2 regions of the Nonomuraea sp. NPDC048881 genome follow, and region 2 is predicted to be linked to the other one. Evidence: riboswitches for the same ligand, from Rfam matches in the RefSeq annotation. Region 2 holds a riboswitch; the other holds the start of a gene.
What was found. Region 2 has a riboswitch for glycine ahead of gcvT (glycine cleavage system aminomethyltransferase GcvT). Riboswitches for the same ligand answer to the same signal wherever they lie in the genome.
Positions count from the first base shown of each region.

Region 1 (7,363 bases), on a different contig from region 2:
TGGGCGGCGTACTCGGGATGGCCGGTGGCCAGCGCGGTGCGGGCCGCGGCGCGGGCGGCCTCGGTGTCGCCGCGCTCGTCGAGCACCACGGCCAGCCCCACGGCCGCCTGGGCCCGGTCGGGGCTGTCGGGGTCGGCGACCAGCTCGGTCAGGATCGCCGCCGCACCCTCCAGGTCGCCGCCCTCGGCCAGGCGGCGGGCGGTGTCGAGAGGCGGGGTCTCCAGCTCTGAGAACGTCAAGAGAGCTCCTTCAGGCGACGGATCGCACCGAGCCTAACGGCTCGTCGCGATCATGTCTGCTCACTTGACGGTGCCGGACTGGGCCAGATCCGGCGCGGGCCCCCGGCCGGGGACCCGCGTGGACGGATCAGTCCTCGTACGCCTCCAGCGGCGGGCAGGAGCACACCAGGTTGCGGTCGCCGTACGCCTGGTCGATGCGGCGCACCGGCACCCAGTACTTGCCCTCGCGCAGCGAGGCCACCGGGTAGGCCGCCTCGGTCCGCGAGTACGGGTGGGCCCACTCGTCGGCGGTGACCGACTCGGCCGTGTGCGGCGCGTTGCGCAGCGGGTTGTCGGTCTTGTCGTAGTCGCCGGAGGCCACCTTGGCGATCTCGCCGCGGATGGCGATCATGGCGTCCACGAACCGGTCGAGCTCGTCCAGGTCCTCGCTCTCGGTCGGCTCGATCATCAGCGTCCCGGCCACCGGGAACGACATGGTCGGCGCGTGGAAGCCGTAGTCGATCAGGCGCTTGGCCACGTCGTCGACGGTGACGCCGGTCTCCTTGGTGATCTGGCGCAGGTCCACGATGCACTCGTGGGCCACCAGGCCGCCGCGGCCGGTGTAGAGCACCGGGTAGTGCGGGGCCAGGCGCCGGGCCAGGTAGTTGGCCGACAGGATGGCCTGCTCGGTGGCCGCGGTGAGGCCCTCGGAGCCCATCATCCGCACGTACGCCCACGAGATCGGCAGGATGCCCGCCGAGCCGTACGGGGCGGCCGAGACCGGCCCGACCGGGCCGCCGTCGCGCAGCGGGTGGCCGGGCAGGTAGGCCGCCAGGTGGCCGCGGACCGCGACCGGGCCGACGCCGGGGCCGCCGCCGCCGTGCGGGATGCAGAACGTCTTGTGCAGGTTGAGGTGGGACACGTCGGCGCCGAACTCGCCCGGCTTGGCCAGGCCCACCAGGGCGTTGAGGTTGGCGCCGTCGACGTAGACCTGGCCGCCGGCCTCGTGCACCTTGGCGCAGACCTCGGTGATCGACTCCTCGTACACGCCGTGCGTGGACGGGTACGTCACCATGATCGCGGCAAGCTTGTCGCGGTGCTTGGCGATCTTGGCGTCCAGGTCGGCCAGGTCGATGTTCCCGTCGCTGTCGCAGGCCACGACGACGACCCGCATGCCCGCCATGACGGCGCTGGCCGCGTTCGTGCCGTGGGCCGAGGACGGGATCAGGCACACGTCCCGCTCGGTGTCGCCGTTGGCCTGGTGGTAGGCGCGGATGGCCAGCAGGCCGGCGAACTCGCCCTGGGAGCCGGCGTTCGGCTGGATGGAGACCGCGTCGTAGCCGGTCACCTCGGCCAGCCAGCCCTCCAGGGTGCCGATGAGCTCCCGGTAGCCCTCGGTCTGGGCCTCCGGCGCGTACGGGTGCACGCCGGCGAACTCCGGCCAGGTGATCGGCTCCATCTCGGTGGTCGCGTTCAGCTTCATCGTGCACGAGCCGAGCGGGATCATCGAACGGTCGAGCGCGATGTCCTTGTCCTGGAGTCTGCGCAGGTAGCGCAGCATCGCGGTCTCGGAGCGGTGGCTGTGGAAGACCGGGTGGGTCAGGTAGTCCGACTCGCGCAGCAGGTCGGCCGGCAGCGCGTCGGCCTCCAGCGCCACCTCCTCGCGCTCGACGCCGAAGGCGGCCCACACCTTGACCAGCTCGGCGGCGCCGGTCTTCTCGTCGCAGGCGATCGAGACGTGATCGTCGCCGGCCTGCCACAGGTTGACGCCCCGCTCGGCCGCGGCGGCCACCACCTCGGCGGCCCTGCCGGGAACCCGGACGAGCACGGTGTCGAAGAACTCGCCGTGCACGACCTCCAGGCCGGCCTCGCGCAGCCCGCCGGCCAGCGCGACGGCGTGCCGGTGCACGCGGTGCGCGATCCGGCGCAGGCCCTCGGGGCCGTGGTAGACGGCGTACATGCCGGCGATCACGGCCAGCAGGACCTGGGCGGTGCAGATGTTGCTGGTGGCCTTCTCGCGGCGGATGTGCTGCTCGCGGGTCTGCAGGGCCAGCCGGTAGGCGGGGTCGCCGTCGACGTCGACCGACACGCCGACCAGACGGCCGGGCATCTGCCGCTGCAGGCCCTCGCGTACGGACATGTAGGCCGCGTGCGGCCCGCCGAACCCGAAGGAGACGCCGAAGCGCTGGGAGGAGCCGACGGCGATGTCGGCGCCCAGCTCGCCGGGGGCGGCCACCAGCGTGAGGGCCAGCAGGTCGGCGGCGGCCACGACGAGCGCGCCCGCCTCGTGCGCCCTGGCGGCCACGTCGCGGAAGTCGCGCAGGCGGCCCGAGGCGCCCGGGTACTGGACGAGCACGCCGAAGCACTCGGGCAGCTCGCCGTCGAGGTCGTGCTCGACCAGCGTGATGCCGAGCGGCTCGGCGCGGGTGGCCAGCACGGCCTTGGTCTGGGGCAGCGTGTCGGCGTCGACCACGAACACGTCGCTCTTGGACTTGCCGGCCCGGCGGGCCAGCGTCATGGCCTCGGCCGCGGCGGTGGCCTCGTCCAGCAGGGAGGCGCCGGCGACGTCGAGGCCGGTCAGGTCGGAGACGACCGTCTGGAAGTTCAGCAGCGCCTCCAGGCGGCCCTGCGAGATCTCCGGCTGGTACGGCGTGTAGGCGGTGTACCAGCCCGGGTTCTCCAGCAGGTTGCGCCGGATGACGGCGGGCGTGACGGTGTCGTAGTAGCCCAGGCCGATCATGGAGGTCAGCACCCGGTTGCGGGAGGCCAGCTCGCGCAGCTCGGCGATGGCCTCGGTCTCGCTCGCGGCGGCCGGCAGCTTGAGCCGGTCCTTGACCCTGATGGCCTCGGGCACGGCCACGGCCACCAGATCGCCGACGGACTCGAAGCCCACGGCCTCGAGCATGCGCTGCTGCTCGGACTCCGATGGGCCGATGTGCCTGGACGAGAACGGCGGAGCGGACAGGTCGGTCATGGAGGTTGCCTCCCGAGGCTTGGAGACCGGCGCCAGGGCGCGGGCGAGTGCCGGATCTCCCCCTCTGTCATCGCGACGTCATCGCGACCTGAGAGCTTCACCCCACCGTGGGGCTTGCACCGTCGGTGAGGTGCGCCTGGCGGGCGCACCTGCTTTCCAGAGTTGCCTCACCCGAGCGGTACGGGATGCCTGAGAGATTCCGGGGAGGGTTGCTCCTTCGGCGCCCCAGGACCGAAGCCCAGGGACTCTCCCGCACGGGGTCATCAGCCTTACTCTGTCCTAGATTACTACGGTGTGTTCAGCGGTTCAGCTCACCCCGTGCGGCGTGCGCGACGCCGCTTGGCGAGCTCGTCAGCGGGATGGTCGGCCGGGACGGTGTCCTCGACCGCCGCCCGTTCCCCCGGCAGCTCCGCGAGGGAGCCCTCGACCTCTCGCCAGACCCGGCCGAGGGCGATGCCGAACACGCCCTGGCCGCCCTGGAGGAGATCGATCACCTCGTCGGCCGAGGTGCACTCGTAGACGCTGACACCGTCGCTCATGAGCGTGATCTGCGCGAGGTCGGCGACCCCGCGGTCACGCAGATGCTGCACCGCGGTGCGGATCTGCTGCAACGACACCCCGGTGTCGAGCAGCCGCTTGACGACCTTGAGCACCAGGATGTCGCGGAAGCTGTAGAGCCGCTGCGAGCCCGAGCCGTGCGCGGCTCTTATCGTGGGCTCGACCAGGCCCGTGCGCGCCCAGTAGTCGAGCTGCCTGTAGGTGATGCCGGCCGCCGAGCAGGCTGTGGGCCCGCGGTATCCGATGTCGTCGGGCACCGTCGCGGGCTGCTCGTCGAAGAGCAGTCCCTGCTCTCCGGCACGCTGCCGCGCGCTCTCGCGCCGCACCGGATCTTCCTGGCCGGCCGTCTTTCCCTCGCCGCTGCTGACCGCCACGCGGACCTCCGGCTTTCTCTCATCCCATGGCCTGATCTGGGGGTTCGTAAAGGGCGACCACGGGTTTCACTTGCACCGTAGGACCGTGACCATGCTCAGTCAACGATCCGGCTCGGCGCGTCGTGAAGCGTAAATGCACTGAAATACCTACCCCGCCCTGCCGAAGTCCTCGGGAGTGATCGTGTCAAGGAACTCCCTGAACTTCTCCACCTCGTCCTCCTGGTCGTCAGGGATGATCACACCGGCCTCCTGGACCACCTCTTCGCTGGCGAAGATGCGCGCGCCGGTGCGCAGCGCCAGGGCGATCGAGTCGGAGGGGCGGGCGCTGACCTCCACGCCGTTGGAGAACACCAGGTCGGCGAAGAAGATGCCGTCACGCAGGGCCACGATGTTGACCGCGCGCAGCCCGACGCCGAGCGCGCTCAGCACGTCCCTGAACAGGTCGTGGGTGAGCGGCCGGGGCGGCGGCTCCTCGGCCTGCGCCAGGGCGATCGCGGTCGCCTCGGTCATGCCGATCCAGATCGGAAGGAACCGTTCCCCGTGTGCCTCCTTGAGCAAGACGATCGGCTGATTTGTGGGCATCTCAACTCGAACGCCCACGACCTCCATCTGCAACACGGGCTGCTCCGTATTCGGCCGGCCGGTCGCCCGGCACAGCTGTTGACTGGGTCGTTTCTGCTACACGCTTATGCATTTCAACGTAACACCCGTCAGGCCTGGAATGTGCCCCGGCCTTCCAGCTCTGTGCCCTCAGCGGCCCAGGACAGACCTGACGCCGAGGCGCACCAGGGAGGCGTGCAGGTCGAGCAGGAGCGTGGACAACTCCCTGGCGGCCTCGTCGGCCTCGCCGATGGCGCCGGGCGCGCGCCGCTTGAGTATGGGCGCGACGGTCTGCTCGACCAGCCCGCACTCCCGCTCGGCGGCGGCCTTGACCGCGCGCAGGTGGCGGGCGTGCAGGCCGAAACGGGCCAGGGCGCCGACGCTGCGCGCGATCTTCAGCGCCTCCTCGTCGTAGCGCCTGGCCACGGGGGCCAGCAGGCCGTAGTCCTCCAGCTCGGCGAGGGTCTCCTCGTCGATGCCGGCCGCCTCCAGCAACTGGGCCCGGTCGTAGCGGATCTCCTGGGTCTGCTGCACCGCGCGCGGACGGCCGAAGCTCTCGGCCATCTTGTCCTTGATCACCCGCAGCGGCAGGTAGTGGTCGCGCTGCTCGGTCAGGATGAAACGCAACTGCTCGACGTGGAGATGGGTGAACTTGCGGTAGCCCGAGGGGCTGCGCTCGGGCTCGATCAGCCCCTCACCCTCCAAGAAGCGGATCTTGGACACGGTGACGTCGGGGAACTCGCCCTGCAGCAGGGCGAGCACCTCCCCGATGCTCATGTGCGAGCGTGCCGCCTGTGAGCTCATGCGCCGGCGTTGACCCTCATCAGGAAGACGAGGCGGAACTTGCCGATCTGCACCTCGTCTCCGGAGTGCAGGGGAACCTCCTCGATGCGCTCCCGGTTGACGTAGGTGCCGTTGAGGCTGCCCACGTCGCGTACGGAGAACTGGCCGCCGCGGTGGCGGTAGAACTCGACGTGGCGACGGGAGACGGTGATGTCGTCGAGGAAGATGTCGCTCTCCGGGTGGCGCCCGGTCGTGGTGAGGTCTTTGTCCAGCCGGAACCGGCTGCCCTGGTTGGGCCCCCTGGTGACCGTGAGCAACGCCGTGCCGGGCGGGAGCTGTTCGACCAGCGCCCGTTCGGCCAGGAGCATGTCGCCTGTCTCAGCCTCGTACGCCTCGATTCCCGCGACCGAGATCGTCGACGTGGTGTCCCCGGAGACCTCGGGTCTGGTCAGCGGTGACCCACAGCGGGAACAGAAACGGGCATCCTCGGGGTTGGCGTGCCCGCACTGCGTGCAGTAGACGCTCGGCATCGATCGGCTCGGCCTCCTACCGCGAAGACGCGGCGACGGTGCTGGGGACGCGCCTGCCTTCGCTCTTCAAGTTTGCGAATGCCGCAACTTACGCTGATCAGCGGCAAAGGTCAAGGCGGGGCGCTGGACTGCGGTTCGGACGCTGACAAAGTTACCGCCGCCCCCACCCCGTGGTCCATGCCGCCGCGCGTTTCTACATTACGATCTTGCGGCACTCCGCGCGCACATCTCGGGCGAAGGCTTTTCGGCTACTCTACGTGATCAGACGGCCGCCTGCTCGACCACGCGGGCCCACCGTTCGAGCAGTGCCTGCGCGCCGTCCATGTCGGGGGCCTCGGCCCACAGGTCGGTGACCGGCTCGGCGGCGGCGGGCAGGATCAGCACCCACGACCCGTCGTCGCGGGCGACCCGCACGCCGTCGGTGGTGTCCACGCGCCAGCCGTCGGGCTCGGCCTCGGCGGCCTCGATGACCGAGCGCATCACCGCGCCCTTGGCCGCCCACTGGGTCGGGACGCTCCGCCGCAGCAGCTTGACCTCGGGGATCCTGGCGTCGATCTGGCTGAGCGACAGCCGGGTGCGGGCCACCAGCCCCAGCAGGCGCATGAACGCGGCCAGGCCGTCGATGGCCGGACTGAACTCCGGCACGACGAACCCGCCGCGCCCGTCGGCCGCGAAGATCATGTCGGGGCCCTGGGCGGCGGAGGTCAGGGCGTCGAGCGCGGTCGAGGTCCACTGCACCTGCACGCCGTGGAAGCGGCAGACCTGCTCGGCGACCCGCGTGGTGGTGACCGGCAGGGCCACCCGGCCGCCCCGGCGCTCGGCCGCCACCAGGTCCAGCACGACCAGCAGGGCGCGTTCCTCGCTGATGAGCTGGCCGGTCTCGTCCACCAGGGCGATGCGTTCGCCGACCGGGTCGAAGCGCACGCCGAAGGCCGCCCGCGAGGAGCTGACCAGCTCCGACAGGCGTTGCAGGTCGCGGCGGCGCTCGGCCAGCGTCTCGGTGGGCGAGACGTCGTCCAGCCGGGCGTTGACGGTGAGCACCTCGACGCCGGCGCGGCTGAGCAGCGTGGGCATCACCAGGGAGGAGGTGCCGCCGGCGCAGTCGACCACGACCTTCATGTCCTTGACGCCGGTGACACCGATGGCCCGCATCAGCTCGTGCGTGTAGCCCTCGACGGCCCTGGCCGGGTAGTGCAGCTCGGCGATCTCGCCGGGGAAGGCCCGCCGGTACTCCTGGCGGGAGAAGACCCGCTCCAGCTTGCGCTGGGCGGCCGGGGGCAGGTCGGCGCCGCGGTCGTCCATGATGACGATGTCGACGCTCTGCGG
Region 1 covers NZ_JBEZGC010000003.1:325,750-333,112, reverse strand. The annotation lists gene AB0C33_RS12390 (hypothetical protein) at 1-239, opposite strand, end outside; gene gcvP (aminomethyl-transferring glycine dehydrogenase) at 367-3,192, opposite strand; glycine riboswitch at 3,359-3,455, opposite strand; gene AB0C33_RS12380 (MerR family transcriptional regulator) at 3,504-4,124, opposite strand; gene AB0C33_RS12375 (bifunctional nuclease family protein) at 4,272-4,742, opposite strand; gene AB0C33_RS12370 (MerR family transcriptional regulator) at 4,875-5,501, opposite strand; gene AB0C33_RS12365 (FHA domain-containing protein) at 5,525-6,037, opposite strand; gene AB0C33_RS12360 (mannose-1-phosphate guanyltransferase) at 6,299-7,363, opposite strand, start outside.
Region 1: another riboswitch for glycine. It lies ahead of gcvP (aminomethyl-transferring glycine dehydrogenase); the one in region 2 lies ahead of gcvT (glycine cleavage system aminomethyltransferase GcvT).

Region 2 (7,363 bases):
TTCACGGTACCACTCGGAGGCGGATCAGCACTCGATGACGTTGACGGCCAGGCCGCCGCGGGAGGTCTCCTTGTACTTGTCGAGCATGTCGCGGCCGGTGTCGCGCATGGTCTTGATGGCCTTGTCCAGCGCCACGTAGTGGCGGCCGTCGCCGCGCAGGGCGATCCTGGCGGCCGTGATGGCCTTGTTGGAGGCCACCGCGTTGCGCTCGATGCACGGGATCTGCACCAGGCCGCCGATCGGGTCGCAGGTCAGCCCGAGGTTGTGCTCGATGCCGATCTCGGCGGCGTTCTCCACCTGCTCGGGGGTGCCGCCCATGACCTCGGTCAGCCCGGCCGAGGCCATCGAGCAGGCCGAGCCCACCTCGCCCTGGCAGCCGACCTCGGCGCCGGAGATCGAGGCGTTCTCCTTGAACAGCACGCCGATCGCGGCCGCCGTGAGCAGGAAGCGCACCACGCCGTCGTCGTCGGCGCTCGGGACGAACTTGGTGTAGTACGTCAGCACGGCCGGGATGATGCCCGCGGCGCCGTTGGTGGGGGCGGTGACGATGCGGCCGCCGGCGGCGTTCTCCTCGTTGACGGCCAGGGCGAACAGCGCCACCCAGTCCATCGCCTGCAGCGGGTCCTTCTCGGCCGACTCGGCCTGCAGCCGCCGGTGGAGCTGGTTGGCCCGGCGCTTGACCTTCAGGCCGCCGGGCAGCACGCCCTCCTTGCCGATGCCGCGCCGCACGCACTCCGACATCACCCGCCACAGGTTGAGGATGCCCGCGCGGATCTCCTCCTCGGTGCGCCCGAACGCCTTCTCGTTCTCCAGCATCAGGGCGGAGATCGACAGGCCGGTGTTCGAGCAGTGCTTGAGCAGCTCCTCGCCCGAGGCGAACGGGTAGGGCAGGACGGTGTCGTCGGGCTTGATGCGGTCGGCGCCGGTGGCCTTCTCGTCCACGACGAAGCCGCCGCCGACGGAGAAGTAGACCTTCTCGCGCACGGTCTCGCCCTGCTCGTCGCGGGCGGTGAAGCGCATGCCGTTGGGGTGCTCGGGCAGGGAGATCTTGCGCTCGAAGACGAGGTCCTGACCCACGACGAAGGGGATCTCGTGCTCGCCGTAGAGCTTGACCGTGCCCGCGGCGCGCATCTCGGCCAGGCGGGCGTCGACGGAGTCGACGTCGACCAGTTCCGGCTTCTCACCGGACAGGCCGAGCAGCACCGCCTTGTCGCTGCCGTGGCCCTTGCCGGTCAGGCCGAGCGAGCCGTACAGGATGACCTCGACGCGGGCCACGCGGGGGAGCAGGCCGTCGTCGTGCAGCCCGCGGGCGAACTTGTGCGCGGCGGCCATCGGGCCGCCCGTGTGGGAGCTGGACGGTCCGATGCCGATCTTGAAGAGGTCGAAGACGCTGATCGCCATTGATGGGCGCCCTTCAGTTCAGGAAGTGCCGGGGCCCGCGGCGGGCCCCGGCGTTGGTGTCAGGACTCGCCTGAGGTGAGCGCCGTGTACTCCTCGGCGGACAGCAGGTCCTCCGCGTCGCCCTCCATGCGGACGCGGAACATCCAGCCGTCGCCGTACGGGTCGCTGTTGGCCAGCGACGGGTCGTCGGCCACGGCCGAGTTCACCTCGACGATCTCGCCGCCGACGGGCGCGTAGATCTCGCTCACCGACTTGGTGGACTCGACCTCGCCGACCGAGTCACCCGCCTCGACGGTCGAACCGACCTCGGGGAGCTGCACGAAGACGACGTCACCAAGAGCCTCGGCGGCGAAGGCCGTGATGCCGACGGTCACGGTGATGCCGTCGTCCACGCCCGACACCCACTCGTGCTCCTTGGTGTAGTTCAGGTCGTCAGGGATGTTGCTCACTTGTTCCTCCTGTAGAAGGGCAGCTCGACCAGGTCCATAGGTTCATGGCTGCCCCGGATGTCCACGGCCAGACCTGTGTCGGCCCCGGCGTCCACGTAGGCCATCGCGATGGGCTTGCCCAGGGTCTGGGAGGGCGCACCGCTGGTGACCTCGCCGACGACGGCGCCGTCGCGGGTGACCGGGTAGCCGTGACGCGGCACCCGGCGGCCCTGGGCGACCAGGCCGACGAGGCGGCGGCGGGGCTGGTCGTCCTTGACCGCCTCCAGTGCCGCCCTGCCGACGAAGTCACCGGGCTTGTCGAATTTCACCACTCTGCCCAGCCCCGCGTCGAACGGGGTCAGGTCGGAGCTCAGCTCGTTGCCGTAGAGCGGCATGCCGGCCTCCAGCCTGAGGGTGTCGCGGCTGGACAGACCGGCGGCGCGCAGCCCGTGCGGCTCGCCCGCGGCCTCCAGGGCGCGCCAGAGCGGCACGGCGTCCTGGTTGGCGACGAACAGCTCGAAGCCGTCCTCGCCGGTGTAGCCGGTACGGGCGATGAGCGCCTGGCGGCCGTCGACCACGCCGGGCAGGCCCGCGTAGTACTTGAGACCGTCGAGGTCGGCGTCGGTGAGCGTGGCCAGGATCTCCTGGGCCTTCGGGCCCTGGATCGCGATGAGGGCGTACTGCTGGGAGCGGTCATCGACCGCCGCGTCATACGACTTAGTGCGATTTTTCAGCTCATCCGCGACCTTGTCGGAGTTCGAGGCGTTGGCCACCACCATGAACTCCTCGTCCGCCAGCCGGTAGACGATGAGGTCGTCGAGCACCCCGCCGCGCTCGTCCACGATCATCGTGTACCTGGCCCGGCCGGGCGCGAGCGCCGACAGGTGGCCGACCAGCGCGTAGTCGAGGGCCTCTCCGGCCTGCGGACCGGTCAGGAAGATCTCGCCCATGTGCGAGAGGTCGAACAGCCCGGCCGCCTCGCGGACGGCTTTGTGCTCCGCCGACTCGCTGCCGTACCGGAGCGGCATGAGCCAGCCGGCGAAGTCGGTCAGCGTGGCGCCTAGGGCCTCGTGGACGTCTCGTAGCGGCGTAGGTCGGGACATTTGTCGCACCTCAGGACAGGATTGGATGCCAGCATCCTCCCCCTCTGTCATGGATGCCTGAGAGCTTCGCCCGAGTTTTACCGGACTTTCACCTTCGGCGAGGCCCCGAGGGCCTGCTTTCCAGAGGTCACCTCCCCGTAAGAACGCCTTACAGGGCTGCCGCGCGGTCCTTTGCCTTGAGAGGTTCGCGGGGAGGGCTTGCTCCTTCAGGGACCCTGACCGGCTGTCAGGGTGCTCTCCCGCACGGTTTCGCCGGTGATGTCCGTCAGCCTAGTGCCGTCATGGGGGTGTTGTCGCGCTTCGCCCCCCGCCATCCGCGGCATCCGCGACATCCCGCACGCAGCGAAAAGCGGCCGCGGCCCCGGAGAGGCGGGGTCGCGGCCGCGTTGGTGGCCGCGCGCGAGCCGGTCATGGCAGGTCAGCTCGCACGCGGCAGCTCGGGGCGGGCCGGCGGTGACCGGCCCGCGCGGGATCGAACCCGGAGATCAGGTCCTAGGGTCAGGCCCGCGCCCAGAGGGCGGGCACGTTCGGCGGCTCCCAGCCCGGCAGGCTGGTGTGCGCCTGGAGGCAGCGGTAGCTGACCCCCTGGTAGGTGACGACGTCTCCGGCCGTGTACGACTTGTAAGCCGTCCAGGTGGTGCCCTGGCCGTCCCCTCCGACGGTCAGGGTGAAGGACGCGGAGTGGTCCGCCGTCGTCCCGTCGCCGTTGATCCCTATGGTGTACGTCCCCGCCGCGACGCCGCTGGCGGTGGCGATCGTGACGGTGGACGACTGGCCCGCCTGAACCGTGGACGGGCTGAAGGAGACGGTGACCCCGCTCGGCACGTTCCCGGCGGAGAGCGCGACGCTCTGCGCCTGGCCGGACGTGACCTGGGTACTGACCGCCGCGGTAGCCGACTGACCGGCCTGGACCGATGCCGACGACGGGGTCACCGAGATCGAGTAGTCGTTCTCCGTGGGCGTGCCGGTGCCCACGGCGAGCTTCCATATGGCGTACGCGATGGCGTCGGAGTTGCGGTCGAGCGCCGTGGTGTTGATGGCGCTCGGGTAGCTGTCGCACGCGCTGTGGTAGCAGCGGTCGAACGCCTGCCCGGCCGAGCCGCCCCACTTGGCGGCCTGGGCCGAGCTCTTGACCGCCCCGGCCCCCGTGGCCAGGCCGCCGACCCGGACGCCCGCGCTCTTGAACGAGGCGTGGTCGCTGCGGCCGTCGCCCTCCCTGTCACCCTCGGTCTGCAGGCCGATGGTGGCGAAGTAGTCGTTGAAGGTGCGCTGGATCGCCGCGTCGTCGTCGTAGACGAAGTAGCCGGCGTTGGTCGAGGCGATCATGTCGAAGTTCAGGTACACCTCGACGCCGCTCGCGCCGCCGTTCTGCACGTAGTACCTGGACCCGACCATGCCCGCCTCTTCGGCGCCCCACCAGCCGAAGCGCACGTGCTTGGTGAGGGTGGGCTTGCGGGCGGCCAGGGTGAGGGCGTTCTCCAGGAGCGCGGCCGAGCCGGAACCGTTGTCGTTGATCCCGGGGCCGGCCGCGACGCTGTCGAGGTGGGCGCCGAGCATCACGGTCTGGTTGGCCGGGCCGCCCGGCCAGTCGGCGATCAGGTTGCTGCCGCCGCTGAAGTTCTGCACGCGGGTGGTGAAGCCGGCCGCGTCCAGCTTGCCCTTGATGTAGTTCATCGAGGCGGTGAAGCCCGGCCTGCCCGAGGCGCGGTTGCCGCCGTTGCTCGTGGCGATGGACTGCAACTGGCTCAGATGCGCCGTCACGTTCGCGACGGGGATGTCGGGCGCGGGGTCGGCGGCGGCGCCGGCCGGTCCGGCCGGCGTGGTGAGGGTCAGGGCCAACGCGGCGGTGGCCGCGGCGCCCAGCCTGAGCATGGCGTTCACGATCTGTGGCTCCTCAAGGGGGTTGGGCGGCCACTCCGGCGTGGCCGCCCAGGTCGTGCGACTTAGACCGGCTGCCAGAGGGCAGGGGTGTTGGGCGGCTCCCAGCCCGGCAGGCTGGTGTGCGCCTGGAGGCAGCGGTAGCTGGTGCCCTGGTAGGTGACGGTCTGTCCGGCCGTGTAGGCCGTGTACGTCTGCCACGTGGTGCCCTGGCCGCCGCCCACCGTCAGGCTGAAGGAGGCCGAGTGGTCGGCGCTCGCGCCGTCGGCGTTCAGGCTGATCGTGTACGTGCTGGGCGTCACGCCGCTCGTGGTCGCGAACGTCACCGTGGACGACTGCCCGGCGGTGATCGTGGACGGGTTGAAGCTGACTGTCACGCCCGCGGGCACGTTGCTCGCCGCCAGGGCGATGCTCTGCGCCTGACCGGCGGTGACCTGCGTGCTGACCGTGGCGGTGGCCGACTGACCGGCCTGCACCGAGGCCGACGACGGCGTCACGCCGAAGGAGTAGTCGTTCGGCGAGCTCTGCCCGATCTGCAGGTTGTAGGTGGCCTGGCGGTCCACGTCGGCGCCGTCGGCCGTGATGGCGATCGAGTGGCTGCCCTGCGGGCTGCTCGCCGAGGTGTTGATAGTCAGCGTCGAGCTCTGCCCCGCGGTGATGGTGGCCGGGCTGAACGAGGCGGTCACGCCGGCCGGCAGGGTGCCGGTCCGTAGGGTGATCGACTGCGCCGAGCCGCCGGTCACGGTGGTGCTCACCGTGGTCGTGGTGCTCTGGCCGGGAGTCACGCTGCCGGAGGCGGGGTTCAGGTTGACCGAGAAGTCGTTGCTGCCCTGGGTGCAGGTCGGCTCGCCGGACTGGGCCCGTACGCTGACGCCGTCCCAGGCGTTCTTGACCACGTTGAACTCGGTGCAGCTGCCCGGGTACAGGGTCTTGGCGGCCTGGAGGGTGGCGACCCTGGCCTTGGCGTGCGTCCACGGCTGGGTCTTCATGTTCAGCGCGGACATGAAGACCTCACCGGCCTTGCGGATGCCGATGCCGGTGATCGCGGCGCCGTTGTCGCAGCGGGTGCTGGCGGGCTTGCCCGAGGGGTTGGTGCCCTCGGCCACCAGGTAGAACCAGTGGTTCTGCGGGCCGGCCGCCGCGTGCACCTCGGTGTTGGGGATGGAGGCGCTGTAGCAGTTCGGGTGGCTGAGGGCCGACGGGTTGTACATGTTGCGGATCGGCCCGGCCCCGGAGAGGTTGACCTCCTCGCCGACCAGGTAGTCCGGCGGGTCGTTCGGGTTGTTGGCGTACGCCTCGGTGAGCGCGCCGAAGATGTCGCCGGTGGACTCGTTCATGCCGCCGGTCTCGTTGCCGCTGCCCGAGCCGCCGCTGGTGAACTGGAAGATGCCGTGGCCGAACTCGTGGCCGACCACGTCCATCGACGTGAGCTGCTGGGAGTTGGCGGAGTTGTGGCCGAAGGAGCCGTACTGGCCGTTCCAGTAGGCGTTGACGTCGGCCAGGCCGACGCGGGCCGGGTAGCCGCCGCCCTGGCCGTTGATGCCGTTGCGGCCGAGCCAGGCGCTCAGCATGTCCCATTCCCGCTGCGCGGCGTAGAGCGCGTCGACGCAGGCGGTCTCCAGGTTCGTGCCCGAGCCGTTGCCCCAGGTGTCGGTGGTCTTCGTGTACGGCGAGCCGTTCTGGCCGCCGCACGCCACGCCGCTCCTGCGGGGGTCGCGCATCGTGTACGAGGGGCTGGTGTCGATGGTGACGGTGCCGACGTAGTAGCTGTTGCCGGTGCCGTCGCGCACCTCGTCCCAGTCGTCGATGACCTTGCCGGTCAGGGCGTCCACGTAGACGTGGAGCTTGGTCTCGTGACCGGCGGCGGTGGCGCCGGTGACGAGCACCTCCCAGGCCAGCCGCGGGGTCGTCGTGGTGGCGTGCACGGACAGCACGGGCGTGGCGACGGTCTCGACCCTGGCCACCTTGGCCCTGGCCGTCACGGCGGCCTGGGCCGCGGTGACCTTCGCCCTCGTGCCGATCCCGATCTTCGTGCGCTGCCCGGTGGCGACCGTGTCGACCACCGCGCCGGAGGCGTCCGTGGCGACGACCACTTCGCCGCCGTAGACGGGCAGGCCCGCGTGCTTACGGGCGTAGGTCAGGTACTGCAGGCCGCGGACGCCTTCGACGGTCGACGTCAGCGTGAACGTGTCCTGCTCGGATGCCAGCAATGCCGCCGAGTCGGCCAGGATCGCGTTGTGTGCGGTGGCGATCGCGTTCCTGCGCTCGTCGGGGCTGGGAGGATCGGCCACCTGCGACGCTTGGGCTGTGGCGCTCGTGGCGCCCACCAGCGAGCTGGTGGTCAGGGCTAGCGCGAGCATTGCGGCAGCCCCCAACCTGAGTTTGGGGTTCACTCTCTGGCTCCTCAGGGGGGTGTGGAGTGGAAGAGCCCCGGCCGGCTGGGGATGAACACAGGGTGACACCGGGATGGCGCGACCCGGTACCCAACAAGTTTCCTATAACGCGGTGGTATGGCCCCTTGAGCTGGGATTTCGCGGGTTTTCAGGGCGCAGA
Region 2 covers NZ_JBEZGC010000001.1:974,488-981,850, forward strand. The annotation lists gene AB0C33_RS04645 (L-serine ammonia-lyase) at 25-1,401, opposite strand; gene gcvH (glycine cleavage system protein GcvH) at 1,461-1,850, opposite strand; gene gcvT (glycine cleavage system aminomethyltransferase GcvT) at 1,847-2,932, opposite strand; glycine riboswitch at 2,967-3,066, opposite strand; glycine riboswitch at 3,087-3,184, opposite strand; gene AB0C33_RS04660 (M28 family peptidase) at 3,431-4,804, opposite strand; gene AB0C33_RS04665 (M4 family metallopeptidase) at 4,876-7,170, opposite strand.